DNA from 2 places in the Thermaerobacillus caldiproteolyticus genome. Region 1 is predicted to be linked to the other one. Evidence: riboswitches for the same ligand, from Rfam matches in the RefSeq annotation. Region 1 holds a riboswitch; the other holds the start of a gene.
The links. A riboswitch is a leader RNA that binds a small molecule or an ion and turns the genes downstream of it on or off. The one in region 1 is predicted to bind S-adenosylmethionine.
Positions count from the first base shown of each region.

Region 1 (15,329 bases):
TTGCCTTTGGCGATCCAGCTGAAAATCAACAGCGTGTTCAAACTGAAGTAGAAAAGCTCTCTGCCCAACGCCCTGACATCATCGTTCTTCCAGAATTATGGACGACCGGATATGATTTAACGCGCCTTGATGAAATTGCTGATGAAGACGGGGCGCACACAAAAGCGTTCATTAGCGAGCTTGCACGTTTGCATCACATCAACATTGTAGCTGGTTCCATCGCCAAAAAAACAAAAGACGGAATTACGAATACGATGTACATCGCCAATCGAAACGGCGACATCGTAGGCGAATATAGTAAACTTCATCTTTTCCAACTTATGGACGAACACCTTTACTTGCAATCTGGAGAAGCACCGGGATTGTTTACTCTTGAAAATACGTTATGTGCTGGCGTTATTTGTTATGACATTCGCTTTCCGGAATGGATTCGCGTTCATACTGTACAAGGAGCAGAAATATTATTTGTCGTTGCAGAATGGCCTTTACCCCGCCTTCATCATTGGCGCACGCTACTTCAAGCTCGTGCCATCGAAAACCAATGTTACGTTATCGCCTGCAATCGTGCCGGTCACGACCCGAATAATACGTTCGCCGGACATTCTCTCATCGTCGATCCGTGGGGAGAAATACTGGCAGAAGCAAAAGAAGAACCTTGTTCACTCACCGCCGAAATCGACTTGCAAAAAGTCAAACAAGTACGCAAACAAATTCCGATTTTTAGCGATCGTCGTCCAGAGCACTACATTACGAGTGAAAAAAATTTTCCAAAAAAGTATTGACAACATCGCCAATTACGATGTATGATTCGAATCAAACGCAAAACAATCAACAAATTGCAACAATAATGAAAATTTGAACAAAATCGAATATACTTACTGATAAACACTCTTATCAAGAGTTGGCTGAGGGAATTGGCCCAATGAAGCCCAGCAACCGACCGTAATACTATCGTGAGATAGGGCGCATTTAAGCGCCGGAAGTAACTTCCGTAAGGCACGGTGCTAAGTCCAACAGAAAGAGTCATTCTTTCTGAAAGATAAGAGGTGCGAAGAAGTATCTTCAAGCCTCTTTCGATATGCGAAAGAGGCTTTTTATTTTACAAAGGAGGCGTTCACGTATGGCAGTTTCAAAACAATCCGTTTACGAACCTTTAACAGAAAGTGCCGCGATTGCTCTTGCAGTTCGCTTGCGCCTATTCCCAGAAGGGGCACCGTTAGTATGCCGAGAAATCGGCGATGGAAACTTAAATCTTGTTTTCCATATCGTTAACCAACAAACAGGAAAAGGAATTATTATTAAACAAGCATTGCCGTATGCAAAAGTAGTCGGCGAAAGCTGGCCTCTTACGTTAAAGCGTGCCGTCATTGAAAGCAACGCATTGCGCACATTTGCCAGCTATGTTCCAGAATACGTTCCGAAAGTGTACTATTCCGACGAATCTCTGGCTATCACCGTCATGGAAGATTTATCCCATTTGCAAATCGCTCGCAAAGGTCTCATTGAAGGAAAAACGTATCCACTTCTTTCGCAACATATCGGTGAATATGTGGCAAAAACATTGTTTTATACGTCCGACTTTGGTATGAATCAACAAGAGAAAAAACAACTTGCCCAAAGCTTTGTCAACCCTGAACTATGCAAAATTACCGAAGACCTTGTCTTTACCGATCCGTTCTTTGACCATGAAACGAACAATTTTGAAGACGAGCTTCGCGAAGATGTAAAAGAGCTTTGGAACGATGATGAACTCCATCTTGAAGTGGCGAAATTAAAGCGAAAGTTTTTAACAGAAGGAGATGCCCTCATTCACGGCGATTTACATACCGGAAGCATTTTCGCCAGCGACGAGGAGACAAAAGTGATTGATCCGGAATTCGCCTTTTACGGTCCTTTCGGTTTCGATCTTGGTCAATTTTTCGCCAATTTACTATTAAATGCGTTGTCCCGCCCAGAACAAGAACAAGAGCCTTTATTCGCCCATGTTGAAAAAACGTGGGAAGTATTTGCAAACGTCTTTTCCGACCTTTGGGAGCAATACAATGTTGAGCCGTACGCAAAAACGCCTAGGTTGTTGCAAGACGTTTTGCACAACACGTTTGTCGATGCGATTGGATTTGCCGGATGCGAAGTGATTCGTCGTACAATTGGTTTAGCACACGTCGCAGATCTTGACGGCATTGAGGACAAAGAGGAACGCATCCGTGCAAAACGCCACGCCCTTCGTCTTGGACGAAGCCTTATTTTACAGCGCAATTCGCTGAATGATATTCAAGAAATTCGTTCTCTTTTCTTGCAGGCACCATTGGCACCGACTAACTAAACGAAAGGAAGAAACATATGACTGAACGATTCATCATTCCGCGTTCGGTTGAATGGAACGATACGCATATCACTATTTTAAATCAACAAAAATTACCTTCAGAGACAGAATATTTGGAATTAAAAGAAATTAGCGATGTATGGGATGCAATTGCAACGCTGAAAGTTCGTGGAGCGCCCGCGATCGGTATTACGGCTGCCTACGGGCTCGCCCTCGCCGCTCAACGTTACAAGGCAAGCTCGATAGACGAATTTAAGCAGCAGCTTCAAAAAGACCGCGACTATTTAGCAAGCTCGCGCCCAACGGCCGTTAACTTGTTTTGGGCACTAAATCGCCTTGTATCAAGCATTGAAAACGCTACTTCTGTTAACGAAGCGAAAACAACGCTCATTCACGAGGCAATTCGCATCCAAGTCGAGGATGAAGACGTATGCCGCCGCATCGGGGAGCATGCACTATCTCTCTTTCAAGATGGCGACCGCATCCTAACAATTTGCAATGCCGGTTCCATCGCTACCGCCCGCTACGGTACGGCACTCGCTCCATTTTATCTGGCAAAAGAAAAAGGCATTCACCTTCACGTGTTTGCCTCAGAAACACGCCCTGTTCTGCAAGGAGCGAGACTCACAACATGGGAGCTCATGCAAGCCGGCATTGACGTTACACTCATTACAGATAATATGGCAGCGCAAACGATTCACGCCAAAAACATTACGGCAATCATCGTCGGTGCGGACCGAATTGCCGCAAACGGAGATACCGCCAATAAAATCGGTACATTTGGCCTTGCGTTATTAGCGAAATCATTCGGTATTCCGTTTTACGTTGCTGCACCGTTATCAACGATCGATTTAGCAACTAAAACGGGAAAGGACATTCCGATTGAAGAACGAAATCCAGAGGAAGTCACACATATCGCCGGTACACGCATTGCTCCTGAAGGGGTGAACGTCTACAATCCAGCTTTTGACGTAACCCCTCACGAACTTATTACTGCGATTATTACCGAAAAAGGGATTATTAGCGGCAACTATGAAGCAGGATTGCCAGCATTGTTCGAGGGGGTCGAAACAAGTGAAACGATTTAAAATATTTTTTATTGCTGCCTTGTTATTTGGCATCATGCTCAGCGGCTGCACAAACGAACAGGATGCCGTAAGCAGCGAGCCAGCCAAACAACAAGAAACATCCAAAAAAACAGAGACAACAACGACAGCAACAGAACAGGCAGACATTCCTGCCAAACTCAAAAAGCCGATAAAAATCGCGGCCATTATGCAAATGTCTATCGGTACATTTTCTTCCCAGTACATTGCCGGAGTGAAAGAACAAGTGCAAAAATTCGGCGGTGAAGTGCAAATCTACAACGCTGACAATGATTTAACGAAAATGGCTTCATATGTGGAAACGGCAATTACACAAAATGTCGATGCAATTTTGTTAGACCATGGGCGTGCCGATGCGTTGCAAGGCCCGGTGGAAAAAGCAGTCGCTAAAGGAATTCCTGTCGTGGCGTTCGATAACGATTTAAACGTACCAGGCGTCACCGTCATCGACCAAGATGATTACAGCTTAGCATGGAAAACGTTAAAAACATTAGCCGAAGACTTAAATGGAGAAGGACAAATCGTCACTATTTGGGTCGGCGGATTTACCCCAATGGAGCGACGCCACGTCATTTACGATGCGTTCAAAAAACGGTATCCGAACATTAAAGAAGTCGCCAAATTCGGCACAGCAAGCTCTAATACGGCATTAGATACACAAACGCAAATGGAAGCAATTTTAAAAAAATATCCAAATAAAGGCGATATTGATGCCGTCTTTGCGACATGGGATGAATTTGCAAAAGGGGCAACGCGCGCAATTCAACAAGCAGGCCGCAACGAAATTAAAGTGTACGGCATCGACTTAAGCGATGAAGATTTACAAATGATCCAGCAATCAAATAGCCCATGGGTCGCAACAACTGCGACTGATCCAGCGGAAGTTGGGCGCGTGCAAGTTCGATTTGCTTACCAAAAAATCGCCGGTGAAAAAACGCCAAATATTTATTCCCTTGAGCCACACTTAGTCAAAAAATCTGACTTACCAAACAAACAAATCTCGATGAACGATCTTCATAATTACATTACTGGCTGGGGACAGTCTAATGTCGCCGTCTCTCCTTGGATGAAAACGTTAGAAGAACAGGTGAAAAACAAATGAATGGTCTCTTCATGGAAAATATTTATAAATCATTCGGAGATGTGAACGTATTGAATGGCGTGAATTTCCATGTACAGAAAGGGGAAGTTCACGCCCTTTTAGGAATGAACGGAGCTGGCAAAAGCACATTAATGAAAATTCTCGCTGGCGATCTGTCTCCTAACGAGGGGACTATTACCATTGACGGAATAGAGTATCAATTTTCTTCCCCTTCCGACGCAAAAAAAGCGGGAATCGGGTTAGTCGTTCAGGAAGTCGACACCGCCCTTTTTCCTTCGCTTACCGTGTATGAAAATATTGCCGCTGACGACATCGTTGAGACGAAGCGGCGACCGTTTCTTTCTTGGAAACAACAAAAACAGCGTGCTGAAGAATTATTGCGCCAAGTCGGTTTATCTATTCCGCTAAATAAGCTTATTCATGAATGTACGTTACACGAAAAACAACTCATTTTATTAGCAAAAGTGCTTTCTTCTTCGGCTCGCTACATTATTTTGGACGAGCCGACCGCCCCATTAAGCGAAACAGAAACGAAACGCCTCTTTGACATTATGAAACAATTAAAGTCTCAAGGAGTGTCGTTTATTTATATTTCTCACAAACTAAAAGAAGTAAAAGAGATTTGTGACCGCGTTACAATTTTGCGCGACGGCACGGTCGTCCATCGCGGTGACGTTTCACAGCTTTCCATCGAAGACATGATTCGCCATATGGTCGGGCGCTCTTATGAAACAAGAAAAAAAGAAACGCGTACCTACAGCGATCAAGTCATCTTTGAAGTGAAACACTTACTCATTCCAAAAACAAATACGACTGTTAACTTACAAATTCACCAAGGAGAAATCGTCGGCATCGCAGGGTTAGTCGGTGCCGGAAAAACCGAATTGGCAGAAAGTTTATTTGCCCATACAAAAACGACGGGCGAATGGTTCATTCGCGGAAAACGGTATACGTTCTCCTCTCCCAAAGAAGCAATTGAAGCCGGCATCTGTTTTATTCCAGAAGAACGGCGAAAACAAGGGCTTTTTATGAGTGAAACCGTCCGTACCAATCTAACTGTACGCTTATTATCATCGCTGACAAAAGGGCAATGGGTGATCAAACGAAAAGAAGCCGAGGTAGCTCAGCAACTAATCGAAACGTTACACATCCGCCCATCTTCCCCTCATGCGCTTGTTAAACAGTTAAGCGGCGGCAATCAACAAAAAGTCGTCATCGGCAAATGGCTGCAAACGAATAGCGATGTATTTATTTTTGATGAGCCCACAAAAGGAATTGACGTCAACGCCAAAGCGGAAGTATTTTCGATCATCCGCTCCCTTGCCGACAAAGGAAAAGCGATTTTATATTTAACAAGCGAATTTCAAGAACTGCTTGACATTGCCGATACGATTTACGTGATGGTCGACGGTCAACTTGTCAAACGCTTTTTAGCCAAAGAGGTAACATACGAACAGCTCATTTACTACAGCAGCGGAGGTGATTTCCATGGAACAACCAGTCCTTTCATCAATAAAGAAGAAACAAACGTTATCTCCTCTTGATTTTTTATACAAACACGGGACATTGCTCGCGATTCTCGTCGTTATCGCCTACTTCGGCATTACGCTTGATCGTTTTTTTACGTACGACAATTTTAGCGATATTTTGCGTTCCATTTCCATCGTGACTCTTGTGGCAATCGGCATTACTTTTTCTCTCATTGTCGATGGATTTGATTTATCAGTCGGCTCTACCGTTAGCCTAGCAACCATCTCCAGCGCAGCAGCACTGGTTTTATACCGCCAAGAAATTTTCGTCACTCTTCTTGTACCGATTTTATTAGGAATTGTCGTTGGTCTCCTTAATTCGTTGCTCATTGTCAAACTCAGGCTGCCCGATTTATTGGCGACATTAGCGACCATGTATGCGATTAACGGCGTGCAGCTAACATATACAAAAGGATTTTCGATTTACAACGATATGCCGCTTCCTGACGGCGGAACCGCACCGGGAAAATTTATTCCTTCCTTTTTATTTATCGGTCAAGGGGAAGTGTTCGGCATCCCTTTTTCCGTTTTGCTCATGCTGTTGATCGTCGTCGTATCTCATTTGTTTTTAACATACACAAAACCAGGTCGATTGTTTTATATGACGGGAGAAAATCGTGAGGCGGCTCGGCTTGCCGGGATTCCGGTGAATCGTTATCGAACATATGCCTATGTAATTAGCGGTTTTTTCGCTGCGCTTGGCGGCATTGTCCTTGCTTCCCGTATCGGGACAGGACAAGTGTCTGCAGGGGCTTCGTTTTTAATGGATGGAGTTGCTGCTGCCTATATCGGCTTTTCCGTATTTGGTGCAGGAAAACCGAACGTAATCGGCACGCTGTTCGGCTCCATTTTAATCGGTGTGCTCCTCAATGGACTCACAATGATGAATGTTCCATACTATGCCCAAGACATTGTCAAAGGAGTGATTTTAGTCGGCGCCTTAGCGTTGTCCCATATGCAAAAGAAATAGGAATATTTCCCCATCCGTTCGACCCACAATTTATGGTATGATAGAACTACTAGTGGCCATAGTTGACGAACGGGGGAAAAATATGACAGCAACAACAACAACGATAACTCACATCTTAAACAGTGCAATCGAATCAATTAAAACAGTCATTCCAACGGGGGTCGAAATTCAAAAACCGACATTATACAACACTCATTCGATTCAATCTTCCTTATCCGTTCTCATTGGAATGACGGGACAAATTCAGGGACAGCTAGTTATCGGCGGAACGAGCAACCTTTTCGCACAAATTAGCGAGCTTATGTACGGCATGACGTTAGAGGGCGATATGCTTGAATCGTTTACATGTGAGCTTGGCAATATGATTGCTGGACATTTAGTGACATATGCGTCAAAGCGAGAAATGACGATGGATATCACCCCGCCGACATTACTGATTGGAGAAGTGAGCATGAAAGGGTTTCAAAAAGCAATTCTCGTTCCTGTTACGATCGCGGAAAAAGGAACGCTGCATGTGATTGTTACATTGCACGACTAAGAAAAGCGGAAGCGCCTTGATTTTCTCTCGAAGCCAATGCAGCTATTTGACGCAAGAGAACAAGGCGCTGAAGCTATGCAGCGGTTCAAATTTATTATACTTCTTATCATTGAGCAGAAAAACTAGAAGCGATGATCGCTTCTAGTTTTTTTATTCCCTTCTATCGCCCGATATCGCTCTTCGAGCAACAGCAGCCTTTCCTTCACGTCCGTTCGGTTTCCTGCATATCCAGTTAACGAACGGTCTTTTCCGATGACACGATGGCACGGAACTATAATCGCAAGCTCATTAGCACGATTCGCTTGGCCTACCGCCCTTACTGCTTTCGGACGACCAATTTTTTCAGCAATATCGCTATAGCTTACGGTTGTGCCATATGGAATATCACAAAGCGCTTGCCATACTTGCTCTTGAAAAGGTGTCCCTTTCCATTTAACAGGCAACCGGAACGTTTTTCTTTTTCCATGAAAATATTCATCCAGCTGCCCCAGCGCCTCTTGAAGCAATAAGGAATCGCTTTTGACCATTTCGTATTGGCGACATAGCTTTTTCCATTCATCTTCAAATAGCTCGACATTGACGATCGCTTCTCCGTCTGATATAACGTAAATAAGACCTAGTTCTCTCGATCTATAAACATTGTACTCCCGCTTCATCTTCATCCTCTTTCTCGATTCGTTCGATCGGCAATGTAATATGAAACGTAGTTCCGACGCCGACTTGACTTTCCACATCAATTTTCCCTTGATGCTCCTCAATAATTTTATAGCTTACCATCAAACCGAGTCCAGTACCACGTTCTTTTGTCGTATAGAAAGGTTCACCGAGTTTTTTAATCTTGTCTTGTGGAATTCCACAGCCCTGATCCCTAATTGAAATGCAAATTTGATTTCCAGCCGTTTTTTGAATGTTAACGTTAATATCCCCGCCTTTTGGCATTACTTCAATAGCATTTTTCAATATATTAATGAACACTTGTTTGAGCTGGTTTGGTTCACAATAAATGAATGGGATATTTTCTTCGAATTCCGCGATAATTTGTACATTATGCATCATGGCTTGAGCGCTAATTAAATCAATGGTGTCTCTCATAATTTTGCAAACATCATTTTGTTGATATTGAATCGCTTGCGGCTTAGCGAGGACAAGGAATTCAGTAATAATGGATTCAATTCGTTTCAGTTCAGACATGATGACATTGAAGTACATGGAGTAGTCTTCCTTAATGCTTCCTTGCAACAACTGAATAAAGCCTTTTAACGCAGTCATCGGATTGCGAATCTCATGAGCAATTCCTGCCGCAAGCTCGCCGACGACGTTGAGAGTATCGGATTTCCGCAGCTGCAATTCCATCTCTTTTCGCTCCGTAATATCTCGAAGTGTCATCATTCCAACACCGGGGATAATTTCTTTTTTCAGTGAAAATTCAATAATTTTTTGCTCCTCTTCCCCGCTTGGAAAGTTCATTTCCGCATATGCCTCTCCTGAACGCTCACATTGGCTGACGAGCTTATAAAAGTTTTTCCGTTCTTTTTCCGGTATAAACTGAATCACCGATTGATAAAGCAGTTGATCTTTCGGTGCCTGAAAAATTTCGCAAGCTATCGGATTGACATCCAAAATTCGATATCCTTCCCCCCATAACAATATACCGTTCATGGCATGGTCAAAAATACTGCGAAACTTTTGCTCGCTCTCCCGTAATTCTTTTTCGATTTTTCTCCGTTCAGTTACGTTCCGGAAAATGGTTAAATGATAACCATCAATAACACCTTGTTTCATCGTAAACTCAAGTTGCTTATCTTCCCCGTTCGGCATATGGAACGTCAATTCATCACGAATTTCTCCCGTTTTTTGGAACTGTTCAAACACATGGCGTACTTTTTTGTCACTATAGTCGACAAAATCAAGCAAGTTTTTCCGAACAAGCAGATTAAGTGGAAGTTCAAACGTTCGGCTTGCTGCTGGATTCGCATTTAAAATATGACCGTGATTGTTCCAGATGAGAATCGCTTCATGAGCTTGTTCAAAAATCGCACGAAACCGTTCCTCGCTTTTTTGAAGCTTAATTTCCATATTTTTCTTTTCTGTGACATCGCGCATAATCGCCATGTAAAAACCACTGTAGACGTTCGACGTTGTCGTTAGTTCAAACATTTTCACTGTGCCGTCGAAGCGGACTAACGACAGTTCCCCTTTCGCTGTTCCCTTTTCTTTCAATTCAACCAGAAGTTTGACAAAATCATCCGTACACTCTTTCGCGATAAATTGCTGAAACGACAAACTCAATAATTTCGCTTTTTCTAAATTTAAGCTTATGCAAAAAGCAGGGTTTACATCAATAAACCGCCCGAATTCATCAAAAATCACAATCCCATCCACAGCGCGGTTAAATACATCTTTAAAGAGAAACTCATTAATAATCCGCTCTCGCTCTAATGCTTTGCGAGCGGAAATGTCACGCATAATCACTAAATCAAACTCGTTAAAGGCATCCTTTTTCATTGAAAACTCAATGTGCTTGATTTTTCCATTCTTCAACTTCAAAAGCAGCTCATCACTAAATGAGCCGAATTTATGTAACATCGATTGCTGAAATAACAAAATATCAGGAGGGACTAAGTCAAGGAACATATGAAACTGTTTCCCAAGAAGCTCCTCCTTCTCCATTTCAAAGAGCTGACAAGCTGCCTCATTTACTTCAACAAACTCACCATTTTTATTAAAAATCACAATCGCATCCAGTGACCGTTCAAAAATAATGGAGTATCCATTTAATTGTTCTTTTAAACGTCTGTTTTCTTCCTCTAATGATTTTACATTAATCATCAAGTCTTGTTCTTCACGGGGAGAAAGGCTGTTATTCGCCATCTATCTTCCCTCCTTCTCCAACAACTATCAATCATTATATATTCTTCATCAAAACATTTACTCCTTCTACACCTTTTGGAATAAAAATCCCCACAATTCGACAATGTTTTTTTTATTTCTCTTTTGTCTAAAATGTGTTATATTAAAATGTTGTTTTTAAATGCTCTGATGAAGGAGTTTGTACGTATGAACATTATTTGTACGACATTAAATGCAAAGTATATTCATACCAACTTAGCGATTCGTTATTTAAAAGCATACGCTCAACCGGAATTTGATGTCCAAATTGTCGAATATACCATTAAAGACCCTGCCATGAACATTGTCACCGATCTTTACCAACGAAAACCTGATATCATTGGTTTTAGTTGCTATATTTGGAATATTGAAGAAACAATTAAAGTGATTAAAATGCTCAAAAAAATTGCCCCCGACATTACCATTGTGGTCGGCGGCCCTGAAGTGTCGTATGATGTGCGCGAGTGGCTTGAAAAGGTACCCGAGTTTGATTTTATTGTCATTGGCGAAGGGGAAGAGACGTTCAAACAATTTTTATTTCAAATGCATGGAGAGCAAGATTTCACCGCTGTCCACGGGTTGGCGTTTCGTCAAGATGGAAATATCATTATTAATCCACAGCGAAACAAAATCAATTTGGCAAACATGCCATCACCGTTTCGTTTTCCAGAAGACATTCCTCATTTATCCAAACGCATTACGTATGTAGAGACAAGCCGCGGCTGTCCATTTAGCTGTCAATTTTGTTTGTCGTCCATTGAAGTCGGCGTCCGCTATTTCGACCGTGAAAAAGTGAAAGACGACATTCGTTATTTAATGAAACATGGAGCGCGAACGATCAAGTTCGTCGACCGAACGTTTAACATTAGCCGCAGCTATGCGATGGACATGTTTCAATTTCTCATTGAAGAACACGTTCCGGGAACAGTATTTCAGTTTGAGATCACAGCGGATATTATGCGCCCTGAAGTCATTGAATTTTTAAATAAAGAAGCTCCTCCGGGACTGTTTCGTTTTGAAATCGGCGTTCAATCGACAAACGATGAAGTAAACAAGCTCGTCATGCGCAAGCAAAATTTCGAAAAATTAACTCGTACAGTAACAATGGTAAAAGACGGAGGAAAAATCGCCCAGCACCTTGATTTAATCGCAGGGCTTCCAGAAGAAGACTACACATCATTTCGCAAAACATTTAACGACGTATTTGCCCTTCGCCCGGAAGAATTGCAGCTTGGCTTTTTAAAAATGCTGCGCGGCACCGGTCTTCGTCTTCGCGCCGCAGATCACGGATATGTTTTTATGGATCATGCTCCATACGAAGTGTTGCAAAATAATGTTCTTTCCTTCGATGACATCATCCGCATCAAACAAGTGGAAGATGTATTAGAAAAATATTGGAACGCCCACCGTATGGATGAAACAATTGAATATTTAGTGAGCCATGTATTTCCGACACCATTTGATTTCTTCCAGCAATTCGGCACATACTGGGACGAACGCGGCTGGGCGCGCATCGGTCATCAACTCGAAGACTTATTCCGCCGCTTGCATGAATTTTTACAGGCAAAAAATATAAAGGAACTGCCGACAGTAGAAGCGTTAATGAAATATGACTATTTGCGCAACCAAAAGCATAAACCGCGCAAACCATGGTGGGAAGAAAAAACAGATAAAGAGCTGCGCACCAACCTTTATCGCCAACTGTTAGAAGAACCGGCATTGTTAGGAGAAAAATTCGTCTCACTCCAACTAAACGAGAAAGATTTGTTTAAACATACCGTCATGGAAATTGTTCCGCTTGATGTACAGCATTATGCCGAAACAAAAGAAATTCGCCATATTCCAACCGTCATGATTGCTTATTTTGATCCTATTCAGTTACAAACAATCATCTTTTCCGCTTCGTTATCGGTGTTTCAAGCAACAACAAAAAAGTAGGGGCATCCCTACTTTTTCTTTTTCTTCCGTTTTGTCTCTTCTATTAACTGGATCATTTGATGGGCATTGAAATCTCCAAACTCAAACGCAAATTCCTCACGAGTTTCGTTACGGTTGCGTCCTGTCTCACGATGATTCGTTTTATCGGTTGTCATTCTCCTTGCCGCCCTTTTTTCGAGTTGCGGTTCGCCCCGCGACTCATATCTTCTTCACCTGCATATTGTGCCGCGAATTCCGTATCAGGCAAACTTTCTTTCGGCGTTTTGTTATTGTTTTTCGCCGCATCAAATCCGACTTTTCGTTTCATACTTTATCTCCTTCCTATTTGTTTCACTTTTTTAGACCTGCTTTGTGCTTATACGCAATGAGGACAATTTCTTCCCCTGTTTCTTCTCGCAACGTCTTTTCTAGCTCTCGTACTTTTCTTAGAGCTTGTTCTTGGAGATTCGCTACAGGAAATGAGTCACTTTTCACGGATATCCCCCTTTTCGTTTTTATTACTTTCCGTAAAAGACGTCATTTTTATTCATAACCGGTGACGTATCCGGTCACACTACGAATGAGGTGATCACATTGCGCAACGAAAAAGAAATTGAATCACCGATTCTCGATGAGACCCAGCCGCATCAAATTCATGCTCCCTCTTTCAAAGGAACGGGCATTAAAATGCAGCCGCCGTTTATTAACAAATACGGGGTTGTGATTGGCGACAGCAAATACAATTCACCAAACTCACCGCTCAATCAATGGAGCGATGAAACCGATCCTAGCATTATGTCTGGCAACGAGTGGGTGCATCCAACGAATGACATCGGTTGGAACACCGAGGAAAATCGCGAGCTACTTGAAGCCAAAAGGCGACCACAAGCCGCTCCATTTATGCATCCGAGCATCGATACAAGCTACGGACAAGATTAAAGGGATATCCTCATAAAGAGGTATCCCTTTTTCTTATGGCTTTAAGACCACTTTAATGCATCCATCTTTCTTTTCATCAAAAATTTCATAAGCATGTTTTGCTTCGTCTAATGGAAGGCGATGGCTAATGATATCGGTCGGGTCGAACTTTTCTTCGACAATCCATTCGTACAATGTTGGTATATAATGAATGACTGGAGCCTGCCCCATTTTTACCGTAATGTTGCGAGCAAATAAATCCCCCAGTGGAAATTGATTGTATCGCGAACCGTATACGCCGACCAGCTGAATCGTTCCGCCTTTTCTTACGGCTTGTGACGCAATGACAATGGCTCCCATCGCTCCACCTTGTAATTTTAACGCTGAACCAAGCATCTCAAGAGGGGTCATTTTTCCGTCTAACCCGACGCAGTCAATTACCACATCCGCACCGCCTCCAGTAATTTCCTTTATATATTCTCCGACATTTTCATATTGTGTAAAATCAAGCGTTTCAACTCGATTCGTTTTTCGTGCATGCTCCAATCGATAGTCTATATAATCAACAGCAATGACCCGCTTTGCCCCTTTCATCCAAGCAAATTTTTGCGTTAACAATCCAACCGGACCGCAACCTAACACCACGACTGTATCGCCATCTTTTACCCCTGCCTCATCAACTCCCCAAAATGCCGTCGGAATAATATCAGATAAAAATAGCAATTTCTCATCTTCCAATTCGCAATCTTCCGGAATAACAAACGGAGCAAAATTAGCGAACGGCACACGCAAATACTCCGCCTGTCCTCCGGGATAGCCGCCGAATGTTTCCGAATAACCGAAATATGCCCCCGTTTCCCCGTTCGGATTCGAAGCATCACATTGACTTTCTAAATGGTTCTGACAATACCAACATCGGCCGCATGCGATCGTAAAAGGAATAATGACGCGGTCGCCTTTTTTCACTTTCGTCACATTCGGTCCAACTTCCTCGACGATTCCCATCGGTTCATGTCCGATAATAAAATCGTGCGGCATATTTGGAATCATTCCATGAATAAGATGAAGGTCAGAACCGCAAATAGCAGTGCTCGTAATTTTCACAATGATATCATCTGGCTTTAAAATCGATGGAGCTGGCATCTGTTTCACTTGCACATCTTTTATGCCTTGAAACGTAACAGCTTTCATCCTATTTCCCTTCCTTCTTTTTCAGGTTTGATCGCCATCAATGTGATGATGCTAGACAGCACGCATAATCCAGCAAAACCATAAAACATCGTATTCGTCGCTTGTTTCATTAACAGTGCTGCAACAGGCGGTCCTGCTGCAACACCAATAAACCGCATCGAACTATAAAACGACGTTACCGTCCCCCGCTCCTTTTTCTCAATTCCCTCCGTAATCAAAGCATCTAAACAAGGAAGCACGATTCCAATGCCGACACCTGATACAAAAAAAAGAGCTATCATCCACCAAAGCTGCCGAAACATAAATGCGAATGCAATCGTCGCTGCAGCAATGACTCCGCCAATAACGATGAGCCATTTCATAAGTCGTTTATTTTTTCCTATTTTCTTTCCTGTTATAAAGGAAGCCACACAAAGAGCGCCAAGCGGAATAGCTAATATCCATCCTTTTTTTAGTCCATCAATCCCGTAATCATCTTCTAGCATGCTCGATAAAAAAAAGAGCTCCCCGAATAAAACGAACATAAAAGCTCCCCCGATGAAAAAAACGGCATAAAGCCAGCGTCCTTCCCGATAAAAAATCGCTTTTACATTGCGCAAAAACTCGCGAAATGGCGGCGGTTGTTCCATTTTAGTTGGAGATTTCACAAAAAAAATCATCATCACAATTGAAATCGCGCAAAACAACGGAAATGCAAAAAACAGCAAAAACCAAATGATCCCAGCTAGCACAGATCCTACTATTGGACTTGCCACTTTTCCAAACGTATTCGCGGTTTCAATCGTCCCTAAACAACTGCTGGCTTCACTGTCTTTTTTGAACAAATCACCGACAAGCGGTAATACG
Region 1 covers NZ_CP064060.1:362,406-377,734, reverse strand. Annotated here, with positions in the region: gene ISX45_RS02025 (carbon-nitrogen family hydrolase) at 1-782, shown strand, start outside; SAM riboswitch class I at 889-1,046, shown strand; gene mtnK (S-methyl-5-thioribose kinase) at 1,121-2,323, shown strand; gene mtnA (S-methyl-5-thioribose-1-phosphate isomerase) at 2,341-3,411, shown strand; gene ISX45_RS02010 (sugar ABC transporter substrate-binding protein) at 3,446-4,531, shown strand; gene ISX45_RS02005 (sugar ABC transporter ATP-binding protein) at 4,528-6,075, shown strand; gene ISX45_RS02000 (ABC transporter permease) at 6,020-7,030, shown strand; gene ISX45_RS01995 (chemotaxis protein CheX) at 7,113-7,568, shown strand; gene ISX45_RS01990 (methylated-DNA--[protein]-cysteine S-methyltransferase) at 7,691-8,224, opposite strand; gene ISX45_RS01985 (PAS domain-containing sensor histidine kinase) at 8,199-10,439, opposite strand; gene ISX45_RS01980 (B12-binding domain-containing radical SAM protein) at 10,626-12,395, shown strand; gene ISX45_RS01975 (hypothetical protein) at 12,404-12,550, opposite strand; gene ISX45_RS01970 (hypothetical protein) at 12,547-12,702, opposite strand; gene ISX45_RS01965 (hypothetical protein) at 12,726-12,869, opposite strand; gene ISX45_RS01960 (DUF3905 domain-containing protein) at 12,969-13,313, shown strand; gene ISX45_RS01955 (zinc-dependent alcohol dehydrogenase) at 13,347-14,483, opposite strand; gene ISX45_RS01950 (bacillibactin exporter BcbE) at 14,480-15,329, opposite strand, start outside.

Region 2 (15,329 bases), 110 kb from region 1:
GCTTCAGCGACGGCGCGAATATGATCCGGTGTTGTACCACAACAACCACCAACAATGTTAATCCATCCTTTTTCAGCGAAACGTTGAATTTTTTTCGCTAGCATTTCCGGCGTTTCGTGGTAATGACCTTCTTCGTCAGGAAGACCGGCGTTCGGATAACAGCTAACCGCTGTGTTCGCAAGGGAGGCAAGTGAGCGTAAATGGTCGGTCATAAATTCTGGACCGGTCGCGCAGTTTAGTCCCACAGCAAATGGTTTCATATGTTGAATTGAGATAAAAAATGATTCGATGTTTTGCCCAGCCAACGTCGTTCCCATCGGTTCAATTGTTCCGGAAATCATTAAGGGCACTTTTTTTCCTAGTTTTTCAAATGCTTGTGAAATGCCGATAAATCCTGCTTTTACATTAAGCGTATCTTGACATGTCTCTAAAAGAAGAAGATCGACGCCGCCGATGAGCAGTCCGCGCGCTTGTTCTTCATAGGCTGCAACTAATTCGTCAAACGTAATTCCTCCGGTGACCGACAACGTTTTTGTCGTCGGTCCCATCGAACCAGCGACAAAGCGAGGCCATTCGGGAGTGGAATAGGCTTCGGCCGCTTTTTTAGCGAGTTTGGCTGATTGAATGTTGAGTTCTAATGCCAGATGACTTAGTCCGTATTCGTCTAATACGATGCTTGTAGCACCGAACGTGTTTGTTTCGATAATGTCTGCTCCCGCCTGCAAATACGCTTCATGAATGTGTTCGATGACGTGAGGGGCGGTCAGCGACAAATATTCGTTACATCCTTCGTATTGTTCTCCGCCGAAATCCTCCGCCGTTAATTGGGCGCTTTGAATCATCGTTCCCATCGCGCCGTCGATAATTAAGATTTTTTTTTCGAGCTGTTGTTGTAACTGTGTGCTAGCCATGGAGTACCTCCCTTTCTTGAGCGGCCTGCTCTTTTTCATGGATGTAATGAGCGAGTTCGACGGTCATTTCATAACGTAAAAACGGTGTAATTAAGTAAATGCCGTTAAATAAATCAAAGGCAGCATCAATTAACGATTTCGCAATCGCAATTCCTTCGCGCGCCGATTGAATTGGGTTGTTGGCGCATGAGGCCATGCGGGAACGAATCTTTTCAGAAAGGGTAATTCCCGGCACTTCATGGTGAAGGAAATCAGCATTGCGCGCGCTTGTAAGCGGCATAATTCCGATATAAATCGGTGCTTCGAGATGTTTCGTTGCCTCATACACTTCCTCGATTTGCTGTTCGGAATAAAGAGGCTGGGAAATAAAGTAGTCGGCGCCGCAACGAATTTTCTTTTCGAGACGCTCAACCGCTTTGTCGAGGTGGCGAACGTTCGGATTAAACGCTGCGGCAATCGAAAAGTTTGTTTTTTGCCCGAGCGGCTTTCCGGAATATGATAACCCCTCATTAAATTGACGGATGAGTTGAATTAAATCAAATGACGATAAATCATATACGGATGTTGCTCCCGGAAAATCGCCGATTTTCGACGGATCACCGGTGACCGCAAGCACGTCGGTAATACCGAGCGTATGTAAGCCCATTAAATGCGATTGCAATCCAATTAAATTGCGGTCGCGGCACGTAATATGAATGAGCGGGCGAACGCCGAGCTGTTGTTTGACAATCGTTCCGAGCGCCATGTTGCTAATGCGTGGGGTCGCCAATGAATTATCCGCCAAAGTAAGCGCATCGATATTCGCCTCCTTGAGCGCCTTCGCTCCTTCTAAGAATTTGGTGATCCCCAGTTTTTTTGGCGGGTCCAGTTCGACGATGACCGAATGCCGCTTGCGCACAATTTCTTGTAACGGCGGCTCGTTTTCTTGTTCGACCTCTTGAACGGAAACGACCGTTCTGCGAGGTTTTACCGTTTTTTCATGAATTGGAGTGCGGTCTTTTAGTGCGCGGGCAATCGCTTCAATATGTTTTGGTGTTGTGCCGCAACAGCCGCCAATGAGGCGAACGCCTTGTTCGCGAAACGAAAGTGCCGTTTCTTCAAAGTAAGCGGCATTCGTTTCGTACACAAGACGACCGTCGCGATAATCCGGTAAGCTTGCGTTCGGATAAGCAGAAAGAAAGGCAGCTGTCGGCAACGGCACTTCTTCAAGAGAGCGAATCATATGGTACGGACCAAGATGACAGTTGAGTCCGACAACATCGGCACCTAATTGTTCTAATTGCACAATTGCATCGGCAAGGGGAGTACCATCTTGTAAAACGCCAACATCATGAAGGGTGACATGGGCGATAATCGGTTTGTCCGTTTCTTTTCGGGCAATTGTTAGCACTGTTTTTAACTCTTCTAGGTCGTAATACGTTTCGAGTAACAGACCGTCAATATCTTCGTGCAACAGCACATATAGTTGTTCGCGGAATGTTCGTTTGATTTCTTCGATGGTAAGGGAGCTTTTGTTGATGCTGCGCAAACCGCCAATCGTTCCAAGTACGTAGGCATGATTTGCTGCCGCTTGTTTCGCCAACTTTACAGCTGCCCGGTTGATCGTTTTTACTTCGTCTTCCAAACCGTAACGGGCGAGCTTTATATAGTTCGCGCCGTATGTATTCGTTTGAATGACTTCTGCTCCAGCAGCCATATAGGCTTCGTGGATATGAATAATGTCATCCGGTTTTGATAGGTTCAACTCTTCAAAACATCGATCCACTCCATGAGAGTATAATAATGTTCCCATCGCACCATCGGCGATGACGATTCGTTCCTTTAAATCTTCGAGAAGCCCCATGTTCATTCCCCCGTTCGATATAAAGTAAGAAAAGTGGAAGCGGCGCGAACAGCTCTTCTTCGCCCGAAGAGGTGCTTGCCACCTCAAGGGAGAAGGTCATTTGGCAGAAGAGAGCTAGCCGCTGAAGCTAGGCAATAACAAAATCAGAGCCGCTTGCTTAATGCCGTAAGGAAAATGTTCTTTCGATGAGAAATGCTGGCATTTCGACGAAGGAAGGTTATTTTCCATTAGGCGTTGCAAGGCGAGCTAGACAGTAAAATAAAAAAGCCTTCCATAAGAAGAAGACTTTTTGTGAGCATTGTCTCTTCTTATCTTCCAAGCGAAACGCCTGTCTGGAATTAGCACCTGGACTTTCGAAAATGCGGTCGAAAGTCGGTTGCTGAGGGTTCACTGGGCCAGTCCCTCCCCCTCTCTTGATAAGAAATGGTTATGAAGTTTTGACGAAATGAATTTATATATAATGTAAATAATTTTGTGAAAATATTCAACTATTAATTTTTTATTCTTTGACGCTGCGCTGTGTTTATACAATGAAAAAAGCAAAAAGGCCTAAACCCTTAATGACACCCACAAATATTGTGGAAGTGAGGGAGTTAGACCTTCGTGAGATAACCTTCTTTTTCTTCATCGATAGTTAACAAATTGCACATCGATTGGCAAGTCTGCTTCACGAATCGCAGCGATCACTTTTTGCAAATCGTCTTTGCTTTTGCCGCTGACGCGAATTTGATCCTCTTGAATTTGGCTTTTGACTTTTAGACCTGTATTTTTAATAATTGTGTTAATTTTTTTCGCGTTCTCTTTGTCGATGCCTTGAACGAGTTTCGCGCGCTGACGAACCGTTCCTCCAGAGGCAGGTTCCACTTTTCCATATTGAATATTTTTCGTTGGCACGCCGCGCTTAATGAGTTTACCGATAAGCACATCTTTCAGCTGCTCCAATTTAAATTCGTCGTCCGAAATTAACACTAGCTCGTCTTTTTCCAAAGAAATGTCGCTTTTGCTTCCTTTAAAATCATAGCGGTTTTGAATTTCTTTCATAGCAATATGAATCGCGTTGGTGACTTCAGATAGATCAACTTTGGATACAATATCAAATGAGCTTTCTTTTGACATAAAATACCTCCAACAAAGTTTGGTCATTTGGTTTCATTATAGTAAAATGTAGCATGTGAAACAACTTTTTCTGACGAACAATGAAAAAAGGAAGATGTGAACATGGAACGATTTGTACCCGGAGAAATAACAACATTAACAGTAAAAAGGGAAGTGCCGTTTGGCTATTTTTTAACAAATGGAAAAGAGGAAGTGTTATTGCCTAAAAACGAAACGGAACATTTGCTAGCGATTGAAGAGCCTGTCACGGTGTTTCTATATCATGATCATCAAGGACGGTTATGCGCAACGACAAAAACGCCGAAAATTACCAATGAAACGTACGGCTGGGTGGAAGTTGCCGACGTTGTACCGAAGCTTGGCGTGTTTGTCAATATTGGGATTTCCAAAGATGTATTAGTGTCGATAGATGATTTGCCGACGCTTCCGTCACTATGGCCACAACGCGGCGATATGTTATATTGCTCTCTCAAAACGGATAAACGTGGCCGGTTGCTTGCACAATTAGCGACTGATGAGGTCATGAAAGAAATTGCAATAAAAGCACCGGAATCGGTGTTCAATCAAAACATTTGCGGTCGCGTCTATCGGGTCATTAAGGTAGGGGCGTTTATCATATCGGATGTCGGATATCTTGGTTTTATTCATGAATCACAACGCCGAAGAGAGCCGAGGCTTGGTGAAGCAGTCGAAGGCCGAATTATCGGTGTAAAAGAAGATGGAACGGTCAATGTATCCCTGCTGCCGCGCAAACATGAAAGTATTGACGAGGATGCGCAGATGATTTATCGTTATATGGAAAGCCGCGGCGGGGCGATGCCGTATAGCGACAAAAGCGACCCTGAGGATATTCAAGCGCGTTTTCAAATGAGCAAAGCAGCCTTTAAACGAGCATTAGGTCGCTTGATGAAAGAAAAGAAAGTATATCAAGAAAGTGGTTGGACGTATACGGTAAAAGAAAAATAGTGTGTGGAGCTGACAACAGCTCCGTTTTTTTATAAAAAAACTTAAAAAATTTCCAGCCTTGTCGATAAAAACAATGGACATATTTTAAAAAATGAGGGGACAGGCAAATGAAACAGCAGAAACACATATGTCTTATCATCGTACTCATCACTTTATTTAGTATCGTAGCTGGTTGTTCGACACAAGAGGCAACGAAGAAAAAAGACCGAATCAAAGTTGGGATTATGTTGTCGGACGTCGGACTAGGAGATCAATCGTTTAGTGATTCCGCGTTTCGCGGGTTAATGAAAGCGCGCGACGAATTAGGAATCATTTTTGATTATCGGGAATTGAGCGATACGAAGACGTATGAACAAGGTTTAAAAGAGCTTGCCGAAGAAGGCAATGACATTGTCATTGGTCTTGGTTTTATGGTGCAAGAGGATTTAGAAAAAGTGGCGAGACAATATCCGAAACAACGATTTATTTTAATTGATTCTGTATCCAAATTAAAAAACGTAACATCCATTACATTTAAAGAAGATGAAGGTAGTTTTTTGACTGGCGTCGTCGCCGCATTGACAACGAAAACGAATCGAGTCGGTTTTATCGGCGGAGATGATGTGCCGCTTATTCGTAAATTTGAGGCAGGTTTTGAAAAAGGTGTTCACGCGATCAAACCTTCTGCTTCTGTTAATGTCGTTTATGCGGGTGACTTCGGAAATGAGAAGCTCGGCGCAACGATTGCGAAAGAGATGTTCCAAAAAGGATGCGATATCGTTTATGCCGCGGCGGGACTTACAGGGGTCGGCGCGCTTCGGGAAGCGGAAGCACATGGGGTGTATGCGATTGGAGTCGATAGTGACCAATATTTTTATGCGGAAAAAGCGGTCGTGACATCCATGGTTAAAAACGTGGACGTTGCCTTGTTTACCGTTTTAAAGCAATACGTAACAAAAGGAGATTTGCCAAGCGGAACGGTTCAGCTTGGATTGGCGGAAAACGGAGTCGGACTCGCACAGATTCGTGCAGTACCGTGGGATGAGCATAAGCAACAGCTGATTGAACAATGGAAACAAAAAATCATTAACGGTGAAGTGACAACGAAGTAACGGAAAAGGGGATTATGATGACGATTCGGAAAAAGCTATGGCTTCATTCGTTCATTTTGTTATTGTTGTCGATGGCAATGATGGGATTTATTATTGTGAATATGCTGTCGATTCAAGCGACGAATAAAGATATCGTTCCGGTTTTGCTGACGGTACAACAGCTACAAGCAAGCATGAAATCGACAAAACAAAGCTTAAATAATTTTGCTTATAATATGACCGAGGGAAATAAGCAAGAAGTAACGACTCAAATTCAAGAAACAGAACGATTCGTTAGCAAACTAGAAAAAACGTTAAAACAAAAACAATTTATTGAGCTGTTAACGAAAGCGAAGCAGAAATTTTCGGATGTGCACACCCAATCGCTTGAGGCGCTCGATCAGCGTGATGCATCCGAAGTGAGACGGCAAGCGATGCGGATTGAGGGAGCGCTCAATGACGTTTACGTTTTGCAGTTATACACGAATGATTTTTATCAAAAACTGCAAAGCGATTTGCAAGCGCAAATCCGCTTTGTCATTTGGACAGCCATTATCGGAAGTATTGCGCTCATCATCATGTCAGGGGGAATCAGTTTACGGCTTACGCGCTCCATTACGAATCCGCTGCAGCGTTTGGCGAACAACGCCAAAGAAATCGCTAGTGGTAACTTGCTTGTGGAACGAGTTTCTTATAAGCATGATGATGAATTAGGAGCGCTGAATACCGCGTTCAATACGATGGTTGATGAGCTCAATCGGTTGCTGCACTCTGTTGATGGGGTAAGCAAACAAGTTGAAACATTTGCCAAAGAACTGGAAAAAGAGAATCAAATGTTAACAGAGATCAATCGTCAAGTTGCTTTATCAACGAATGAGCTATCGGCAGGTTCACAAAGCATTTCTGAAGAATTGCAACAGGCGGTATTGCTCATTGAGAAGATGGATGCTACATTTGCAAAAACGGCGGAACGAACAGAGCAGACAGCGCTGTATAGCGAAGCGGCTGTTGCGGCGATTCAGAACGGCCAAAAAGCGATGGAGCAACAGATGCAGTTCGTTCGCGATAACTCGGAAGCGACATTGTCTATTGAACAAGCGACTAATGAATTTACGAGCTATGCTGCGAACATTGAACAAATGGCTAAAGCGGTATCAGATATTGCCGAACAGACGAATTTATTGGCATTAAATGCGGCGATTGAAGCAGCGAGAGCGGGAGAAGCAGGGAAAGGATTTGCCGTTGTTGCTGAAGAAGTTCGCAAACTAGCTGAAGAATCCGCGAGGGCGACAAAGCAAATTTTTGAAACGGTCTCCCTCATCAAACGCGGCGTTGCTTCTGTTTCGTCAGCGGTAGCTCAAGGCGTAAGAATCGCCGAACAACAATCGCAATCGATTGAAACAACGACCAATGCGTTTGCCGAAATTGAGAAAAAAGTTGAAGGAATCTCAAGCGATATTCAAGCGCTTGTGGCGGATGTAAATACATCGAAAGAATTAGGAAACCAAGTATTGCAAAATGTCGAAAGCATTAGCGCGGTTGTTGAGCAATCCGCAGCCGGAAGCGAAGAAATCGCCGCTTCCATGTCAGAACAGCTGACCGCATTTGAAAAAATGGTCGAAAAAGTGACGACGCTGCGCCAGCTCACAGATGAACTGCACGCAGTTATGGCGAGGTTCCGAACGAAATAATGCAACCTAAGAAAAGGCATGTTCTTTATTGCAATAGAATATTTTACATTTTTTCTAGGGGCCAGTTTGGCTGTTAGTAAAAAAGAGGGATGCCCTTTTAAGGGACATCCCTCTCTTATATCAATGTTACAGATGATCCGTTTTCTTCGAATATTCGTATTTTCCCGCTTGGCGGTTTTTTTCGCGAAGCATATTTTTTTCGTGGAGTTTCGCGTTATTGTCACGCGCCTTTTTATCATTATCGCTTGTATGGGACATACTGGTGTTACAACTCCTTTATGTGGATTGTACACCGGTAGTTTTTTCGAAAAGGCATGATTTTATGCTTCGACGTGTTGATTGAGGAAAAAGAGCGCCAATGTGCCCGGACCGGCATGAGCGCCGATTGCGCCGCCAATCGGAGAAATGAAAAAGCGTGTGCAGCCGAATGTCTCTTCGATTTGTCTTTTTAATTCTAAAGCGGCTTCTTCATCATCGCCATGGCTGATGCCAATCACTTGTTTTTGCAAATCGTCCCCGCGTTCTGCCATCAATTCAAGCATTCGTTTATACACTTTTTTTCGACCGCGCAGTTTTTCAAGCGGAACAAGTTTCCCATCTTCGACATGAAGCAGCGGCTTAATATTCAATAGTCCGCCGACAAGCGCAGATGCTTTGCTAATCCGTCCGCCGCGTGCTAAAAATTCTAAATCATCGACGGTAAAAATATGTTCCATATGTTGACAATAAGAAGCGATGGTGTCACATAGCTGTTCATATGGCATGCCTTGCTGGGCTAATTCGCTTGCTTTGGCGACGACAAGTCCTAGGCCGAGTGACGCGCATTTCGAGTCGATAATCGTGAGTGAGAAGTCAGGGTACTGTTCGAGCACTTCCTCACGCACCATCATTGCCGTTTGATATGTTCCTGATAATTGCGACGAGAACGCGATATAAATCGCTGGGCGACCATCTTTGGCAAGCTCTGTAAACAATTCTTTCATCTTCAGTGCATTTGCCTGCGATGTTTTTACGATTTCCCCTTTTCGCATTGCCTCATATACTTGCTTTGGGTCAATCGTTACAAAGTCTTCATAATCCGTTCCGTTCAAATGAACAATGAGCGGAAGGAAGGAAATATAATGTTTTTGTAAAAAAGAGTATGGCAAATCACAGCCACTATCGGCTACAATGTTAATCGACATCATGTTCACCTTCTGCCTTTTTATAAAATAGTTTTATTTTTATAAGTGTAAGATACCATTTTTCGTTTACGAAGAAAAGGAAAAACAAACACTATGGAAGAACGACCTACAGGAGGAGCACAAATGATTTTGTTAGAAGCGAAAAAGTTGATCATTGTTATCATTGGCGCACTGCTGAATGCAGTAGGCATGAACTTATTTCTTATTCCCGCTAACGTTTATACGAGCGGATTTGCTGGAGTTTCCCAACTTGTTTCAAAACTTGCTCATGACTATACGCCTTATCATATTTCGACGGGACTTTTATTGTTCCTGCTTAACATTCCCGTTGCGATTTTGGGGTGGAAAAAAGTTGGAAAATCATTTACGTTTTATAGCTTTCTCAGTGTGATTTTTATGTCGTTATTTTTAGAAATCATTCCAGTGAAAGAGGTTGCGCAAGATATTTTACTAAATGCAGTATTCGGTGGAGTAATTGCGGCAGTTGGTATTGGGATTACGTTAAAGTGGGGGGCATCCACCGGAGGCCTTGACATCATTGCATTAGTGTTATCACGCATGAAAGATCGTCCGGTTGGCACATACTTTTTTGCGTTAAATGCAGTTATTATTTTAACAGCAGGTTTTGTATACGGATGGGAAAAAGCGTTATATACGCTCGTTACGTTATATGCATCGACGCGTGTCATCGATGCGATTCATACGCGTTATCAAAAATTAACGGTCATGATTATTACGAATAAAGGGGAAGAATTGAAAAAAGCGATTCATGCGAAACTTGTGCGCGGGATTACGACTGTACCAGCGAAAGGAGCATTTTCACAACAACCGAAAGATATGCTCATTATCGTTATCACGAGATATGAATTATTTGATTTAACGAGGATCATTAAAAAAGTCGATCCGAATGCCTTTACGAATGTTGTTCAGACGACAGATGTATTTGGATTTTTCCGGAAAGATTAAAGCTGCGGATTGTCCGCAGCTTTTTCATCATAAGAATTGATATCTTGCTTCCTTTTCGAGGAGAATTGTCTAGCTCAGCTTGCAACGTATCAACTGCTTGAATCAATTTTTTCGATGATATATGCTATCGAAGGCGCAAGCGTCTGAAGAATAACCTTCCTTTGTCATTTTGTCTAGCTCTCTTGTGCCAAATAGTCTTCTCCCCTGAGGTGACAAGCACTTCTATGGGTGAAAGAACGTTGCCCATGGCAAGCCACAATGGCATCATTTTGTGCTTACAGGATGTGACAGCCTTTAGGCAAAATTGGGCTATTCCCGCTTTTCTTATACGTGAAGTTGTTTATTGTAATTTATCCAGCTCTTGTTGAAACTGATGTAACTGAGCTTTTTCGGCTAGACTTGAATGAGCATAGGCAGAGGAAAGGGCATTTTTGGCGACATCGATCGCGTGCTGAAGGTCGGTATCGGCTTTCCCGTTTGCTGCTTGCTTGGCGATCATGACCGCTTCACGCGCTTTTTGAAACAGGGGATTTCCCATTGTTATGCTCCTCCAAGTGAAGAGTCAATTGCCTGCTTGGCCTTTCGCTCTTCCGCCTCTGCGTACGTCATATGATAAGGGATTCGCTCATCGTGCTTTTCTACGGCATCAACGCTTTGCTGAATGAAGCGTTTTGATTTATTTCGTTTACCCAAGACGCATTCCCCCTTAAAAAATCAAGACGCAATGTTGCGTCATTTATATTGTAACCGCATCAGTGGAATGATAATAAGGCAATTCGTTACAACTTTAACAGCGCCTTTAAGTAAACGCCGATCCCATCTTCTTCGTTTGTTTTTGTGACATCATTGGCGATTTGTTTTAGCGGTTCAATCGCATTCCCCATCGCGATACCATATCCAGCCCATTCAATCATTTCCAAATCGTTATCTTCATCCCCGAAGGCAATGACACGTTCTTTCGGAATTTGGTAATATTCGGCGATGCGCTGCAGGCCGCTGGCTTTATGGATGCCTGCGCGAACAATTTCAATAATATGCCATGGAGCAGCCCAACGACGATGATGAAGCACGTTGGCATGGACGTCGGATAAATACGCCTGAATATCATCGACGTGTTCCTCGTCGGTATGAATAAGAATGCTCGTCGGGTCGGCTTTTAACATTTGCCTTAAATCGCCGATTTCAATCGTCGGGTTGCCCAATTGAACAATATCAAGAAGCTTTTCATCATGTTCATGAATATATACATCATCCATCACTTCAGCTAAAATATTTTTCACATGATATGTTTCGCTTACTTCAATAATTTCTTTTACTGTTTTCAATTCAAGGGGAGTATGGTAAATCCCCCACGAATCATCATTTGGATGATGGACAAAAGCACCATTAAAATTGACAATCGGTGTTGTTAAACTGAGCTCTGCATAGTACATTTTGCTAGCGCGATACGGCCTTCCAGTAGCAATGACGACAATATGGCCTGCTTCTTTTGCCCGAAAAATCACCTCTTTGGTCAATGGGGAAATTGTTTTGTCATCTTTTAGCAATGTGCCATCTAAGTCTAAAGCAATTAAATATCGTTCCATACTATCTCCTTTACTTGTATATTTTTATTTAGTGTAACTCTTTTCCAAAATTTTTGTCTACATGTTACACTAATATATTAGAAAAAGAAAATTAAGAAGGAGTCTCCAGCGCCATGGTTATTATTGAAAATGAAAAAATCGCACAAATTCCTGTATTACATGTTGTGAAAGAGGAGAAAAAACAAGAGCCGCTGCCGCTCATTATATTTGTTCACGGTTTTACAAGCGCGAAAGAACATAACCTTCATTTCGGCTATTTGCTTGCCGAAGCAGGATATCGCGTCATTTTGCCGGATGCGCTTTATCATGGAGAACGTGAAAAGAACTTAACAGAAAAACAATTACAATTGTCGTTTTGGAACATTGTCGTTCGGACGATTGCAGAAATTGAACAAATAAAAGAGGAGCTCAATCGTCGTCATCTCATTGAAGCAGATCGAATCGGAGTTGCCGGTACGTCAATGGGAGGAATCGTCACATTTGGTGCGCTCGCGACGTATTCTTGGATTAAAGCCGCGGTCTCGTTAATGGGGAACCCTTGTTACGAAGCATTTTTTGACGCACAAATTGCAATGGCGAAAAAAATGCGTATATCGATCCCATTCACCGATGAGCAGCTGCAAAAGGAAAAGGAGCGGCTGGCGAAATACGATTTGTCGCTTCATCCGGAAAAACTGCAAGGTCGCCCATTAATGATCTGGCATGGTGTGCGCGACCAAGTTGTACCTTATCAATATACATATGAATTTTATGAACAAATAAAACCTCTTTACCAAGGAAATGAAGAGAGGGTAAAGGGGATTTTCGATGATAAAGCGGGCCATAAAGTAACAAGGGAAGCGTTTTTAGAAACGGTGAAGTGGTTTGTTCAACACGTCTAAAATAAAACGGCTATGTTGCTTTTAAGCGACATTACCGTTTTTTCTTTTTACCGATGTCCCAGTTGCGGCAATGGCTTTCCCATTCATTCGTTCCGGGGTTCATGGTGGCTTCCATAAGATTTGTACATCGACATCTTTCATCTCTTCAATGCCTGCAAGTACCCGTTTCACTCCGCCATTATCGAATCATGGAGGGGACAACCCTGTGTTGTGATTGGTTACCTTTCCTTCGTTTGAATTGATGTTATAAATGAGCCCTAAATCGACGGTGTTAATCCTGAATTCAGGGTCAACGGATATAGCGAGCTCCTCGAGAATTTTTTACATTCGTGATTCATACTTTTCCAAGCGGGCAAAAGCGAAAGAAAGAAGAAGTATTTCAATTGGATGATATAAAATAATGCCAATTTGAAACGATGAATATGGATGCAATATTACAGCAATGGCAGTGTATTGACTGATAAGAATGCATACAAAGCAATCATAAAGATGATCAGGGAAGAGAAAAAGCAAAAACGAATCACAGAGCTGACGTTCCGTGATTCATTAGCCATCATTAACGGTTTTTCTTTACGTCTTTTTTCTTATAACATTGGAAGCAGTACAATGTTTCTTTTTCGCTGCTGACGACACCGTTCAAAAACCCATACAAACAATGAATCGGTTTGCCGCACTCCGAACAAAAGCCGACGAGCTCCTCCAACCGCCATTCTCCTTTCGTGAGCGTTGAGAAAGTTCATAACAAATTGAGATGCCCATCACTACCACAAGTAAGTGAAGTCATTACGATGTGTATATAGACTATTATAATATGAGGAAGACCTATTTTATGAGCCAATTTGTTACGAAAATTCAATACGTCTGATTATAAACTGCGGGATCGGCACCCAGCGATTTCCCGTTTATTTGTGGGAAAAGTGATGGAATTAGCGAATGACCATGATCCATGTCCTCTTCGATGGAAAGGGAAAACTAATTTACATGGAGGCAATTGGAATAAAAGGGAGGTTCCTGAATACAGTTAGGAAATCTTTTCTTTTTGTTTCCCTCGTGTTACAGTGAGACAAAAATGTTGACTGTGGGAGAGTGAGCGAAGATGGAACAGATGGTAGGAGCCGTTCTTGCTGGAGGAGAGTCACGGCGCTTTGGCAGTCCGAAAGCATTTGCGAAGCGAGAAGGGATGTATTTTTTTCAGATTGCGATAAATGCATTACGTCCATTTGTTGAGGACATCTATATTGTGAGTCATCCATCTCTTTTGTTGCGCTTTCAACAACTGACGGATGAAAAAATAATCATGGATGAAGAAGTGTATCGCGGTCAAGGACCGCTTGCTGGAATTTATACAGTGATGAAAAACACAAAGGCGGAATGGGTCTTTGTTCTTCCATGCGATATGCCGTATATGCGCACAAATACTGTGGCCAATATGATTAGGTATGTCGATGAAACATTTGATGCCATTCTCTCTGCTCATTTCGGGCGTATTCAGCCGTTAGTCGGCATGTACCATCGGCGCACATTGGAGCGGATGGAACAATTGTTGGAAGCGGGAGAAAACAGAATGATGTCGCTGCTTAATCGTTGTCGGGTGCGCTATGTGAATGAACATGACTTTATAGAGGAAGAAGGTGTATTTCGTAATGTTAATGAGCGGGACGAATACGACGATATTGTGACATAGCCCTTCTTCTATGTTTTTCAATGAGAAAGAAGGGAACATCCTTAATGTCTGTTCGGAAGTGAACGTGAATATTGTCGCTAGCGTCATGATCAAACAGAAATTCGCGATTATGATGACCTGTGTAAGAGGGTACTAGGCGATGTATATATAATGTTTGTTGGATCGACGAAGTAATTGATTTTTCCCTTTTTGTGGAAATCAACATTGATGACAATTATGATGCTTTTTGTTTGAAACTACATTTTTTCACCTTTTTGTTCGCTATGTTATACTTTCCTTATAAATTAAGTAGTATTTCATATGAGTGATGTCACATTTGTATATATCGTGGACAAAGAACGGTTCTAGTTGAAAGAGGTTTTAGTAATGAACGAGTTTTGGTCGCCTGTTTGGCTGTCATTAAAAGTATCACTAGTCGCAGGAGCGATTGTTGTTATACTTGGAATGTTGTGTGGAAAATGGATGGCGCGCCGTCGGTTTAAAGGAAAAATCGTCGTTGAAACGTTGTTTATGCTTCCGCTTGTTCTTCCTCCGTCTGTCGTTGGTTTTTTGTTAATGGTAGTTTTTGGTAAAAATAGTCTTGTTGGAAGAGCGGTAGAAGCAATATTTCAAGGGACAATTATGTTTACGTGGTATGCGGCGGTGATTGCTTCGGTCATTGTTTCCTTTCCTTTAATGTATCAATCAGCGAAGGCAGGGTTTGAAGCGGTGGATGAGGCAATAGAAGGGGCGGCGCGCATCGACGGAGCGAACGAATATCAAGTCTTTTTTTATATATCGATTCCGTTAGCGAATAAGGCGATTCTCTCGGGGGCGATTTTATCATTCGCTCGCAGTCTTGGAGAATTTGGTGCGACGTTAATGTTTGCCGGGAATATTCCTGGAAAAACGCAAACGATCCCTACGGCGATTTACGTGGCCATGGAATCGGGAGAAATGACGCTAGCATGGGCGTGGGTAGCGGTAACAATTGTGTTTTCGTTTTTACTACTGCTATGTGCAACGATCTTTAAATCAACTTGAAAGGAGGGAAGGTTATGGGAAAAATACAGCTGCCAATTGTCGATCAATGGAATCGTCCGTTGCGTGACTTGCGCATTTCCGTGACCGACCAATGCAATTTTCGCTGCGTGTATTGTATGCCAGCGGAAATTTTCGGCCCGAACTTTCGCTTTTTAAATGAAGATGAGCTCCTGACGGTTGAGGAAATGGTCTTGCTTGTCGAAAGTTTTGCCGAATTGGGGGTCGAAAAAATTCGCATTACCGGAGGAGAGCCGCTGTTAAGAAGAGATTTACCATCATTGATTGAGCGGCTGACAGTCATTCAAGGTATTCGTGATATCGCCCTAACGACGAACGGTGTCCATTTAGTGAAGTATGCGAAAATATTAAAAGAAGCAGGATTACAGCGCGTCAATGTCAGCCTTGATG
Region 2 covers NZ_CP064060.1:254,044-269,372, forward strand. Annotated here, with positions in the region: gene metH (methionine synthase) at 1-911, opposite strand, end outside; gene ISX45_RS01345 (bifunctional homocysteine S-methyltransferase/methylenetetrahydrofolate reductase) at 904-2,754, opposite strand; SAM riboswitch class I at 3,060-3,177, opposite strand; gene ISX45_RS01350 (YajQ family cyclic di-GMP-binding protein) at 3,379-3,870, opposite strand; gene ISX45_RS01355 (CvfB family protein) at 3,973-4,836, shown strand; gene ISX45_RS01360 (BMP family lipoprotein) at 4,944-5,927, shown strand; gene ISX45_RS01365 (methyl-accepting chemotaxis protein) at 5,942-7,597, shown strand; gene ISX45_RS01370 (DUF3941 domain-containing protein) at 7,724-7,855, opposite strand; gene ISX45_RS01375 (DegV family protein) at 7,918-8,781, opposite strand; gene ISX45_RS01380 (YitT family protein) at 8,905-9,747, shown strand; gene ISX45_RS01385 (DUF3813 domain-containing protein) at 10,088-10,285, opposite strand; gene ISX45_RS01390 (hypothetical protein) at 10,288-10,440, opposite strand; gene ISX45_RS01395 (Cof-type HAD-IIB family hydrolase) at 10,527-11,333, opposite strand; gene ISX45_RS01400 (alpha/beta fold hydrolase) at 11,447-12,214, shown strand; gene ISX45_RS01405 (hypothetical protein) at 12,771-12,917, opposite strand; gene ISX45_RS01410 (molybdenum cofactor guanylyltransferase) at 13,311-13,898, shown strand; gene modB (molybdate ABC transporter permease subunit) at 14,265-14,921, shown strand; gene moaA (GTP 3',8-cyclase MoaA) at 14,936-15,329, shown strand, end outside.
Region 2: linked by a shared signal. The riboswitch ahead of ISX45_RS01345 (bifunctional homocysteine S-methyltransferase/methylenetetrahydrofolate reductase) and the one ahead of mtnK (S-methyl-5-thioribose kinase) in region 1 are both predicted to bind S-adenosylmethionine.